Regions from separate parts of the Peribacillus sp. NPDC097225 genome, predicted to be linked through region 3. Evidence: riboswitches for the same ligand, from Rfam matches in the RefSeq annotation. Region 3 holds a riboswitch; each other region holds the start of a gene.
What was found. Region 3 has a riboswitch for S-adenosylmethionine ahead of ACIQXH_RS00195 (bifunctional homocysteine S-methyltransferase/methylenetetrahydrofolate reductase). Riboswitches for the same ligand answer to the same signal wherever they lie in the genome.

Region 1 (4,290 bases), on a different contig from region 3:
GAGCGCACTTGTTGTTCAAGATGCAGAAAGTCTGTTAGCGAAATCCCCTAGATTGGGAGGCGGTCTCGAAGCAGGCGAAAAACTGATTCACTCCATCATTCAATGGGCAGAGAGCAATGATCTATTAGTCGGCAATAAGCTGAAATGGATGGTTGAGGGAATTAAGGATATGAGCAATTTCAATCTGCTTCTTGTTGGAAGTGCAGGAAATGGCAAGACATCCTTCATTCAATCGATAGCGGGTGAAAGCATTGCAGCGGAAGACCATTCATCTCTTGTGAGCGTTAAAGATGGCGATGACCTGGAAATCTATGAAATTACCGATACAGATCGTAAAATGGTCGAAGAGTTAACGGAGTTGGATGAAACGCGTCGTCAACGCGGAACGATTGTCGATGTGACACTCATCAGTGATTATTTGAGAAATAATCGCCTGCGTCTACTGGATACTCCAGGATTTAATGGAGAGAAAAGCGTAGACCCTGACTTCCAAAATTACTTACTGGAGAGCGATGGAGTGATGTTCGTTCTGGATGCACGGGCACCTTTCACGGGCAGTGAACGTGATTTGCTATTGGAAATGCAACAAATGGCCCCTAAACTTCCTATTCATTTCTTGCTGAATAAAATGGATACCATCTATAGTGATCAAGTGGCAGTCAGGATGGAAGATGAAACATGGGATAAGGTGAATGCTTATTTCCCGAACGCGAAGGTATTTGCTTTCTCCAAGCTTTATGACAGCAAACAGCAACTGCAGGATCTAGCCGTCTTCCTTCACGCAAACTATCAAGATAGCAATTGGAAGGAAATGAGGGCGGAGAAGCTCCTTGCCTTCACGCGTAAAACTTTATCCTATCTATTAGAAAAACGGGCAGCGAATGAACGGAAATGCGAGCATTCGATTTCTTGGAATGAACAGATGGAAGTGAAGTTGAATGGCGCTACGAATCAGTTGACTGATTTGGAAAAAGAAAAAACCGAAAACATTACAAGATCTTATCGCTTATTAAAAGAAGAAGTGAAAAAACAGCTTTCCACACGAATTCCTGAATTACTGCGTGATTGCTCTAAAACATTATCTGAGAATAGTGACTTTAGCCAAGTGCATATACAGTTGAATCAGGAAATGAACGATCGGATCCAGGCATTTATATCCGATAAAATCATGCCGCAGTATTTCCGCTCGCTTCAAGACTGGATTGCTACATCTGAGTTAGAATTCACGCAAAGCCAACAGTTCATGGATGAGATGAGCGCAGGCTTCAATGAGCTATACAAAGAAGAACGTATTGTACTGGCCGGGGACTTCCGGGTCTTGGATGACTGGCGCCGTGATGCGGACCGGATGACAAGCAGCATCCGGATAGAAAATGTAAATATATTACTAAGAAGGACCCCATCTCAGTTGATTCTTAAGGGAGCCGGGAAGCTATTTGGTGCCATTCCGCAAAATAAAGCGAATATGTACAATCGATATAAGAAGTTCTTGGAAAATGAAGACTTCCAGGATGTTGCCGATATGATCAGTGACAGATTCCTTACTCAGTTTGGATTGTTCGAAAAATCCTTGGAACGTGACATATCCCTGTTCTACCGCAGTCCATTTTCCATCCTTGAAAAAAATATCGAACAGACGAAAGCCGAAATCAAAGAACAGCAGGCTACATTGGAACATATGAGACAAAATCCTGAAGTCTACCGTGATCCGATTACCCTGTTCGAAGTGAAACTGCGCCAATTCGAACGCCTTGAAAAAATCGAGAAAAGACGCCTGGCGAAACTGCAAGGAAAATAAAACATTTAAAATATTCTAAAAACTATTGACTTAATGACTATATCCCTATAAAGTGGTACTTACCATAACGAAACGTAACACATTATATTCTCTTATCAAGAGTGGCGGAGGGACTGGCCCTACGATGCCCAGCAACCGTTCCAATTAGGAATTGGTGCTAAATCCTGCAAAACAGAAATGTTTTGACAGATAAGAGAGGGATAAGTCTGCAAACCAGCTGATTAAACCTCTCTATTTTAGAGAGGTTTTTATTTTGTGTTTATGCCGAGCTAACAGATAAGAATAATGTAAAAAATAGGGGGAATTAAAATGGGAAGATCAATTTTAAAAGGAGCTTTCGTTTCAGTCATCGCTTCGGCGTTGCTTTTGACGGGGTGTTCTTCGGGACAAAGTACAGGGGAAGCGAAAAAAGAGGAAAAGGTATCTTTTGAAAATGTTCCAGAGCGATTTGCGAAAGGCGAGGGAGCTAAAATTAAAGTCATTCGTAAAATTGGCGGCGATGATCACACTGCCCAATACTTAGCAGGGGCGCAAGAAGAAGGAGAAGCACTTGGCTTCCAAGTAGATACTTTTACGGCCAATGGCGATACGGCTAAATTCCATGACGCCATCGCTCAGGCTCTGGAGGAAGACTATGATGGCTATATCATTTCCCATGGTGATGATGCAGCGACAGTGAATGACGTACAAAAGTTGGTTGATGCAGGGAAAAGCGTAGTCACATTCGATTCCATCGGCGATTTAACGAAAATTGATGGGGTAACAGTAACCTCACAAGATGACGAAGCATTGGCAACTCTTGCTTTTGACAAATTGATTGAAGAGCAAAAAGGCGAAGCGAACATTGCATACCTTTGGGTAGATGGTTTCCCTCCTATGGTGAGAAGAAATGCCGTGTATCAAGAAAAGCTGAAAGAAAATCCTGGCATTCATGAAATTGAAAGATTCGGAGTGGCATCTTCAGATACTTCGGTCCAGACGCAAAATGCCGTCTCGGCGATGTTGAACAAGTATCCAAAAGGTAAAATAGACGCAATTTTCGCAACCTGGGATGCATTCGCTATCGGAGCAGCTCGTGCGATAAAAGAAGCGGGGCGCGATGAAGTGAAAATCTATGGTATTGACGTGTCCAATGCTGACCTTCAGGAGATTCAAACAAAAGGAAGCTCATGGTCGTATACCGCAGCGGTTGATCCGAAGTTGATTGGTGCAGTGAATATGAGACTGCTAGCGAAAAAACTAGCGGGGGAAGAAACGCCGCAAACCTATGATTTAGAAGCATCATTGATATCTCAAAAACAGCTTCAATCATCGAAGGACGCTGTCAACATGACCAATCTATCCGGCATTGTTCAAGGCTGGGGAGTATCAACGGAATTTGAAGAAGACTGGATGAAAGTATTGAAAGAACATTATAAGAAGTAACGATCAGAATCAGTAGACACTCTCTTTCAAGTTGAAGAGAGTGTCTGTTTAATGGGAGGGATTGGACATGGGCATTCAACTAGAAATGAAACAAATATCGATTGAGTTTCCAGGTGTAAAAGCGCTTAGTGAAGTTGATTTTTCAGTACAGTCGGGAACAGCACATGCATTGGTCGGCGCAAATGGAGCAGGGAAATCGACGCTAATGAAAGTCTTATCAGGAGCTCATGTCCATTATACCGGCGACATTTTTCTAAATGGCCAGGTACAGGATATCCGTTCGCCAAAGTCGGCACAGGAAGCTGGCATTCAAATTGTGTATCAGGAAGTGGATACGGCCCTCATTCCTTATTTAACGGTTGCGGAGAACGTGATGCTGAATGAATCCGTACAGAACATGGGGAGAAAACAAATCATCAAGTGGAAGGAATTACATAGAAAAGCGACGGAAATCTTGGAAGAAATGAACATCCATGTGTCTTCGAAAAAACTGGTAAGGGACCTTACGTTGGCCGAAAAGCAGATGGTCTTGATAGCTAGGGCCGTTTCAACCGCATGTAAATTCTTGATTCTTGATGAGCCGACTGCTCCGTTAAGCCATACGGAAACAACGGAACTATTCCGGATTGTGAATGAGCTGAAGCAACGTGGTGTAGGCATTATTTTCATTTCTCATCGTCTACCCGAGATATTTGAAGTGTGTGAGGACATTACAATCATGAGAAATGGGAAGAGTGTGAGGCGCAGTAGAATCAGTGATATCACACAAAACGAAGTGATTGAGCAGATGCTTGGAAAGTCAATGGAAGAACAGTTTCCCGTCGTGAATGCCGAGATAGGTGCGGTGATGTTTGAAGTGAACCGACTGTCGGATGCCGATAAAGTCAAAGATGTCAGTCTTCATGTGAGGGCCGGTGAGATAGTCGGTTTAGCGGGCCTTGTCGGGGCAGGGAAAACGGAGCTTTGTAAAACGCTTTTCGGTCATACGGCCATTATAACGGGGGAAGTTGTATTGAATGGAAGGAAGCTTATTCTGAAAACGCCCCATCATGCTGTGAAGAGCGGCT
Region 2 (4,290 bases), on a different contig from region 3:
CATATAAAGTAAGCCCGCAGTCTCCAGTGGCTGGTCATAATCAGACTGCATGACCGGCCAGGCAGCACCCAGTAAGGAATCTGGAAGACCCAGGCTTATGAAAGCCAAGTAAATCATAACCAATAAGAGCATTGCCAAAGGATACCACCCTACTTTCCATTCTCGACGAATAACTCATTACCATAACATTATACGGCGAGACAAGCCCACTATCCCTCTATTTTTCCACTATGAATTTCCAAATCCGAGTTTAGGTAACCTCCTCTTCTTGAAATAACGATCCACAAAAAAGAGACTTCTTCATTTTCATGAAAAAGTCTCGATCATTAATTATTCTTAGATCTCACCCTATTATTCAAGAACTCTATTCCTGTACCAAAATCACTTCATCGTGTCCGCAGTTGGGGCACTTCATAATATGCGGGCATTGTCCCTTTTGAAGGGATTCGGGAAAACCGTCATTTTTTTTCAATGTATCAATATCCATATAAGCACTGTAATCATCGGCATAATCCATCAATTTCCCTTGATCTTCAAGGTCACTACTGCATTTAGGGCATTCTAAATGCATTTTTCTAAGACCATTGCATAGTGGACATAAAGACATGACCATTCCTCCTGTTCGATTTATCTAGTTTAAGTATTCGTTTATTCCATCATTTTAACACATTAAAACATCCTCCCTACATGCGAGGAAGGATGCTTACCTGTTGATTATTTATTGACCATGTTAGCAGGGTCAACCCATGCTTTGAATTCATCTTCCGTTAGGAATTCAAGTTTCAACGCCGCTTCTTTCAAAGTGGAGTTGTCTTTGAATGCAGTTTTCGCAATTTTAGCCGCTTTTTCATACCCGATATGTGGGTTCAATGCCGTTACGAGCATAAGAGAACGATCAACATTTTCTTTGATCTTATCTTCATTCGCTGTAATTCCTACCGCACAGTTATCATTGAAGGAATGAATGCCATCTGTCAATAATTTAACGGTTTGCAGGAAGTTGTAAATGATGACCGGTTTGAAAACGTTCAATTCAAAGTTCCCTTGGCTTGCTGCAAAACCGATTGTAGCATCATTTCCGACAACTTGTGTCGCAATCATTGTCATTGCTTCACATTGGGTCGGATTCACTTTACCTGGCATGATGGAGCTGCCTGGCTCATTTTCAGGAATGGCGATTTCACCGATTCCGCTTCTTGGGCCACTTGCCAGCCATCTAACATCATTGGCAATCTTCATTAAATCAGCAGCCAACGCTTTAAGAGCACCGTGTGCATAAACAATTTCGTTATGGCTTGTTAAAGCATGGAACTTATTATCCGATGTGACAAATGAATGTCCTGTATCCGCTGCGATTTGTTTAGCAGAAAGTGCCGGGAATTCTTTTTTCGTATTGATTCCAGTCCCTACAGCCGTACCGCCCAATGCAAGGTTCAATAATTTTTGGCTACTTTCTTCGATCATCGCCAAATCTTTATCAAGCATTGCTTTCCAACCGGAGATTTCTTGGCCAAGAGTTAGTGGTGTCGCATCTTGAAGATGGGTCCGTCCAATTTTCACGACATCCCAGAATTCTTTTTCTTTGGCTTCGAATGTGTCACGAAGCACTTTAATGGCCGGTACCAATTTTTCGGCAACTTCCATATAAGCTGCGATATGCATGGCTGTCGGGAATGTATCGTTAGAGCTTTGCGCTTTGTTAACATCATCATTCGGGTGAAGCATCTCAGTTTCGCCTTTTTCCTCTAACCATTTATTCCCTTTGTTTGCGACCACTTCATTCACGTTCATATTACTTTGTGTGCCGCTACCAGTTTGCCAGACGACAAGTGGGAAATGTTCGTCAAGCGTACCTTCAAGGATTTCACCACAAATTTTAACGATGGCATCCTTCTTCACTTCTGAAAGATCGCCAAGTTCAAAGTTCACTTTTGCTGCCGCTTGTTTTACGTAAGCAAATGCATGGACTAATTCAATCGGCATTTTTTCATAACCGATTTTGAAGTTATTACGGCTTCTTTCCGTTTGTGCACCCCAGTACTTATCAGCAGGAACTTTTACTTCCCCCATTGTATCTCGTTCGATTCTAAATTCCATGTGTTCTCCTCCTATATTCGCACTATCCACTGAGAAACAATATGTATATGTAATGAATAATGACGTTTTATATGATCCCCTATATATTGTACAAACATTATTATTGTAAAGCAAAAAAAACGGAACACAAATGACCTTTTCCTTCAGAAAAGTCCGTTTAATCTGAATCCGGTTCTATTACTCTGTTGAATTCGTAATTTTATAATGATAAACATGATACATGTTCCATAATAGCTAGTCCCAAATAACCGTCTATTAGGAATGTCCTTGACAGAATCCTATATTTATAGTAAATTCAAAAGAAATTGAATAATCAAAACTCTTATCGAGAGAGGTAGAGGGAATGGCCCTATGACACCTCAGCAACCTTCATTTGTTTCAAACCAATGAAAAGGTGCTAATTCCACAAGTTTGTGTAACTTGGAAGATAAGAAGAATGACTCTATCCTACTTATTCAAGTCTTCTTCTTAAAGAAGACTTTTTTTATTTTATTTAACTAAAAGGAGCAGTGAAAAATTATGTACAAAACAGAAACCTATCTTGCTCAGCTTGGAAACCGCAGTGAAACGGCGACAGGAACGGTCAATCCGCCCGTTTACTTCTCGACGGCTTTCCGTCACGAAGGAATTGGTCAATCAACAGGATTCGACTATACACGAACAGGAAACCCTACACGCCAGCTATTGGAGCAATCGATCGCCAAACTAGAACATGGCGATCAAGGATATGCATGCAGTTCGGGAATGGCTGCCATTGCCACCATCCTTTCCTTATTCAAATCAGGGGATGCATGGATCAGTAGCGAAGATTTATACGGCGGTACATATCGTTTATTAGAGCATGGCTTTAAAAAATGGGGGCTACAATGCGAATATGTCAATACATGTTGCCTGGAGGATATTGAAAAAGCAATCACCCCTCAAACAAAGGCCATCTTTATTGAGACTCCCACAAACCCTCTTATGCAGCAAACGGACATTCCAGCCGTCGCCGCTCTTGCCAAACAATACAATTTACTATTGATTGTTGACAATACTTTTTACACGCCGATCATCCAACAGCCCCTCTTACTTGGTGCTGACATCGTGATTCACAGCGCAACGAAATATCTTGGTGGCCATAATGATGTGTTGGCCGGCTTGATTGTGGCAAAAGGAGCCGAGTTATGTGAGTCCCTTGCTTTCCACCATAATGGTATGGGAGCGGTCTTGAGCCCATTTGATTCGTGGTTGTTGATGCGCGGGATGAAAACCTTGGCACTGAGAATGGAACGTCATGAAAAGAACGCCAAGGTTATCGTTGATTATTTGACGGAACATGAAAGTGTAACGGATGTTCTCTATCCAGGTCGTGGCGGCATGATTTCATTCCGGGTCAATGATGAAGCGGTGGTCAACCCATTTCTACAGTCCCTTTCATTGATTTCATTTGCCGAAAGCCTTGGTGGCGTCGAAAGCTTCATCACGTATCCGGCGACACAGACACATGCCGATATGCCTCTTGAAGTTAGAACGGCAAATGGAGTTTGCAATCGACTCCTTCGATTCTCTGTCGGCATCGAGGACAGCGGAGATTTAATCGAAGACCTGCAGCAGGCATTTGCTCAAGTAAAAAAGGAGGCAATACGATGACAAACCAAGAATTCAGTTTTGAAACCAAATTACTACACAACCAACATAAATTCGATCCAACAACAGGTGGGGTGAGTGTTCCGATCCAGCATGCTTCCACCTTCCATCAAACCGACATTGATCAATTTGGCAAATACGATTACAGCCGGAGCGGGAATCCGACGCGAGAAGCCCTGGAAGATATCATTGCGGAACTGGAAGAAGGCACGCGCGGATTCGCTTTTTCATCCGGGATGGCTGCCATTTCAACGGCTTTCCTCCTGCTTTCTGCCGGTGACCATATCGTCATCTCTGAAGATGTATACGGAGGCACATTCCGAATGGTAACAACCGTGCTGACCCGTTTTAACATCGAACATACCTTCGTGGATATGACGGATCTTGAGAGTGTAAAAGCGGCCATCCAGCCAAATACGCGAGCAATCTATATTGAAACGCCTTCCAATCCCTTGCTTAAAGTAACCGATATTAAAGCGGTATGTGATATCGCCAAAAGCATTGGCGCATTAAGCTTTGTAGACAATACATTCCTGACGCCTGCCCTCCAAAAGCCGTTAAACC
Region 3 (4,290 bases):
CTCTTGGGCTGCGTCTACCAATTCCCTTGCTATATTTATAGCTTCAATCCTTGATTTTACTGGATCAGCTCCCGCTGAGGCCATTGCTTTCCGTACACTGTCAGGTAATTTAATCCCCGGTATTTCATTATGGATGAATTCGGCATTCCTCGTACTGGTAAGGGGCATTATCCCCATGAAAATCGGTGTTTCCAAATGTTTTGTCGCCTGATAGACTTCTTCTATTTGTTCTACTGAATAAACTGGCTGTGTTAAAAACGAATGAGCACCGCAAGCGATTTTCTTTTCCATTCTCTGAACAGCCTTATCGAGATATTTCACATTTGGATTAAAAGCTGCGGAAATCTTGAAATTAGCCCGTTTCCCTAGACTTTGTCCGGAATAGGAGTAGCCCTCATTGAATTGCTTAACCAGACTTATCAAATCGAATGAAGATAAATCATAGACAGACGTTGCCCCCGGGAAATCACCAATCTTAGAAGGATCCCCAGTGATAACTAAAACTTCATCCAGCCCGACCGTATGCAATCCCATTAAATGGGATTGTAACCCAATAAGATTTCGGTCCCTGCACGTAATATGGACCATCGGATTCACCCCTAATTCAGCCTTTAATAAATTGGCTAAGGTCGAATTCGATATCCTTGGTGAAGCAAGTGAATTATCAGCTAAAGTAATGGAATCCACCCCAGCTTTTTTCAAGGCTTCAGCTCCTGCCATAAACGTTTCGATTCCTAACTTTTTCGGTGGATCAAGCTCAACTAGGATCGTTCTATCCGTTTTTGCCTTTTCATGAAGAGCTAATTCTTGTTTTTGGTTATTCACTTCAATAATTTCTATATGTCGAGCTTTCGTAATTTTTTCCTTGACTGGCGCTAAAGTGCCAATCATTTCGTTCACAGCTTGTATATGTAGTGGTGTCGTACCACAGCAACCCCCTATAATGGTTGCTCCTTGTTTTCGTAATTCGAGTGCACTTGAACCGAAATATTCTGGTTCCGCTTTATAGACCAGTCTCCCATCCACATAATCTGGAAGACTTGCATTAGGATAGATGGCAATCGACGCCTGCATAGGCAATTTCACTTCTTCCAGTGCCCTTATCATATGATGGGGGCCCAGACGGCAATTCACCCCAACCACATCTGCACCTAGGTACTCTAGCTTTTGAAAAGCTTCATTCAAATGAAATCCATTTTGAAGATTTCCAAGTTCATGCATCGATACATTTGCAATAATCGGCAGGTCCGTTTCCTTTTTAGCAATTTGAAGCACCGTTTCAAGCTCTTCATAATCATAGAATGTTTCAAGAAGAATTCCATCGGGATCTTCCAGGAGCAAACTGTATAATTGTTCTCGAAAACCCCGTTTTATTTCTTCTATACTTAAATCCGATTTACGTATACTACGCTGGGCCCCAATTGTACCAAAAACATAAGCCTTCCCTTTCGCTACTTGTTTAGCAAGGCTGACTCCTTGGCGATTGATCCGACTGACTTCTTCCTCCAGCCCATACCGTTTCAATTTATTGAAATTGGCACCATATGTATTGGTTTGCAGAATATCTGCACCCGCTTCTAAATAGGCCCTATGTATAGTCTCAATTTTATCAGGATTGGTGCAATTTATTTCCTCATAACATTGATCGATTCCATAGGAGTACAACAACGTACCCATCGCGCCGTCTCCAACTAGCATTCTTTCCTTCAATTCACTACGAAAATCCAATTAGTACACCCTCTCTTAAAAACACTATGGTTTTTGTCAGTTTCTATGAGTGTGAGAGTAAAGAAAAAAAACCTTCTCAAAGAAGAAGGCTTTTTTCGAAACATTCTCCTCATCTATCAAGCTCTGCTTGCTGGATTTAGCACCTTTGCCTAGGCTGGTTGCTGAGGTTTCATCGGGCCAGTCCCTTCACCTCTCTCGATAAGATTTATTAAGTTTAATTTTCTAAACATTTCAAAATTTATTTATATTTAATTTACATGAATCATCTGATAATTTCAAGAGTATATTTATCATTTTTTCATTTTCTTCAGACTTTTTAACGATACATCCTTTTAGAAAGCAAGGCTCCCCATTCTTCCGACAAGGATTCAATGGAAAGCAAGGACATTGCCCCCTCCTCCCCATCACGCTTATGAAGGATGACATCCGTTGCATAAAGTACCGTAACCTTATCTTGAAGCCGATCCAATAACACGATATCATCTTGTTGGCCAATTACCCCTTCTTGTATAACCCTAGCAAAATAGCCAGTTAGATTAGTGTCCATCACCAATTTCAAAAACTCTGGCTCTTTGTTAAAGTGGGAGATGGTCGAGCAAGGAATACGCCCCTGTGTAATCTGAATAACGGTCCCGCCAATGCGATAGATATCGCCTATAAACGTTTGACGTTCAGTCATTCCAGCAATCGTCAAATTCTCCCCAAATGCAGGGATGGAAAGCTGCTTATTGAATGTTCGATTCCATAAATCATAATGCTCAAAGGGATAAAAACATAGAGCACGGTCAGGCCCTCCATGGAACTTTCTGTTACCCACTCCATCCCTATCAATCCCTGATTTTGTTACGGTGATATAGTCGATGGCCTTCTTATCCATTGCCGTTTTGATCTTTACCCCCGAAAGCTCCTCCTCTTTTGGCATCCCAATTTGAAGAGACATGATTTTACGATTTTCCATTGGACATCTTCCATTTCTTTTAAATTTCCAGATTGCAATAAAGAAACATTCTTTATATTCAATCTATTCAATTATTTGATTATACCAAACAAAAGCAATAACCTCTTTACTAGGTATAAAATTCGATGTGAAAAGAGAATGATATAAAAATAATCCCTTTGTTTTAGTAATTTAGTTGCTATTTCCAAATTAATTATGATAGAATATGAACACAATATATAGTCGAAAAAGACAATCCGTCGCCTATATGTTGATTCACGATTAATTTCCTCATTGTCGCTCTTTAGGGGGCGAATTTTTTTGTCTCCTTTTAAAAAGGGTGGAAAACAGTAGATCCTTACTAATTATTTATACCTAACAGGTAGCTACCAAATTGAACAAGAGACCTTCTTTTAATGAAAATTTATAGGTACGATCATTACTTTCCTCACAGTACACCACTTTTTTGATAATTTTGGTGATTTTCTTATGCCTTCATTTTCCCCTTAGCTTCTATTTTTTCGCCCCTTATATTCCAGGTATCGTAACAGCCATGCCGATATCGTTAGCCAAGCAGCTCCGGCAACAAAACCTGCCACAACATCGCTCGGGTAATGCACCCCTAGATAAATGCGGCTCCATCCAATGACCAATGAAGCCAAAAAAGCCAAAAACCATATAATGCCGTTCATATATTTACTTTTGACGATTCGTAAACATACAACTGCAATGCTTCCGTAAACGATAACCGAAGCCATAGAGTGACCACTAGGAAAACTATATCCTGAAACGGATAATAATGGAGCGATATCGGGTCTTTCCCTTTGAAAAAGATATTTTAGCCCCCAATTAAATACCCCACCCATTGCTGAAGTGATTATTAAGTATAAAGCAAGCTGTTTTCTTCTGTATAAGGCCAAAATCAAGGCAAATATACCAATTAGTACGACTATCCATGTCACCGACCCAAAAAATGTGAGCGTAGTCACAAAGCTGATAAATTGTTCACTAAAGGGCACTTGGATGAAATTGATAAGGACTTTATCAAATTCGATTAACTCCCCTTCCTTCAGTTCTTCCACAATTTCAATAAAAATGAAAAAATAAACTAGGATTAAACCAGCCATCATGGCAATATAAAGAAGTTTTTTTGAAATATGTATGCTAAAAAAGTTATGCATTCTCGGACACCACCTTTTCCCTCATTTACCACGCTACCTCTAGGATAAAACAAAAAAAGCCTAAGCGATAGATTTCGCTCAGGCTTTTTTTACGCTTGTTTCTTTTTAGGCTCCGCTCTTTTGCGTGTCGTCTTTTTCTTTACAACCATTTTCTCCGGCTTCGTCCTGTCAATGGACGCTTGTAAAGCTGCCATTAAATCCGTCACATTATTGGCCACGGGTTCTTTAGATTTTGCTGTAATGGTTTTCTCGCCAGTTTTCTTTGATTCAATCAATTCAAGCAAAGCTGTTCGATAATCATCTTTGTATTTAGTCGGATCAAACGTCGATGTCAACTGATCAATTAATAATATGGCCGTATCGATTTCTTTTTTTGCAATGGCATCATTAGCAGGAATATTAGGAACGTCGGTTGCAGAACGAACCTCATCAGGGTAATGAATG

Region 1: it holds a riboswitch for S-adenosylmethionine, as region 3 does, so the genes downstream of both, ACIQXH_RS15465 (sugar ABC transporter substrate-binding protein) here and ACIQXH_RS00195 (bifunctional homocysteine S-methyltransferase/methylenetetrahydrofolate reductase) in region 3, are expected to answer to the same signal.
Region 2: it holds a riboswitch for S-adenosylmethionine, as region 3 does, so the genes downstream of both, ACIQXH_RS11145 (methionine biosynthesis PLP-dependent protein) here and ACIQXH_RS00195 (bifunctional homocysteine S-methyltransferase/methylenetetrahydrofolate reductase) in region 3, are expected to answer to the same signal.

What each region holds. Positions count from the first base shown of each region.
Region 1 covers NZ_JBIWDJ010000005.1:90,402-94,691, forward strand. The annotation lists gene ACIQXH_RS15460 (GTP-binding protein) at 1-1,798, shown strand, start outside; SAM riboswitch class I at 1,888-1,994, shown strand; gene ACIQXH_RS15465 (sugar ABC transporter substrate-binding protein) at 2,108-3,223, shown strand; gene ACIQXH_RS15470 (sugar ABC transporter ATP-binding protein) at 3,291-4,290, shown strand, end outside.
Region 2 covers NZ_JBIWDJ010000003.1:213,611-217,900, reverse strand. The annotation lists gene ACIQXH_RS11160 (MFS transporter) at 1-138, opposite strand, end outside; gene ACIQXH_RS11155 (hypothetical protein) at 365-607, opposite strand; gene fumC (class II fumarate hydratase) at 715-2,097, opposite strand; SAM riboswitch class I at 2,417-2,531, shown strand; gene ACIQXH_RS11145 (methionine biosynthesis PLP-dependent protein) at 2,617-3,729, shown strand; gene metC (cystathionine beta-lyase) at 3,726-4,290, shown strand, end outside.
Region 3 covers NZ_JBIWDJ010000001.1:47,076-51,365, forward strand. The annotation lists gene ACIQXH_RS00195 (bifunctional homocysteine S-methyltransferase/methylenetetrahydrofolate reductase) at 1-1,728, opposite strand, end outside; SAM riboswitch class I at 1,835-1,933, opposite strand; gene ACIQXH_RS00200 (MOSC domain-containing protein) at 2,045-2,686, opposite strand; gene ACIQXH_RS00205 (phosphatase PAP2 family protein) at 3,172-3,846, opposite strand; gene ku (non-homologous end joining protein Ku) at 3,936-4,290, opposite strand, start outside.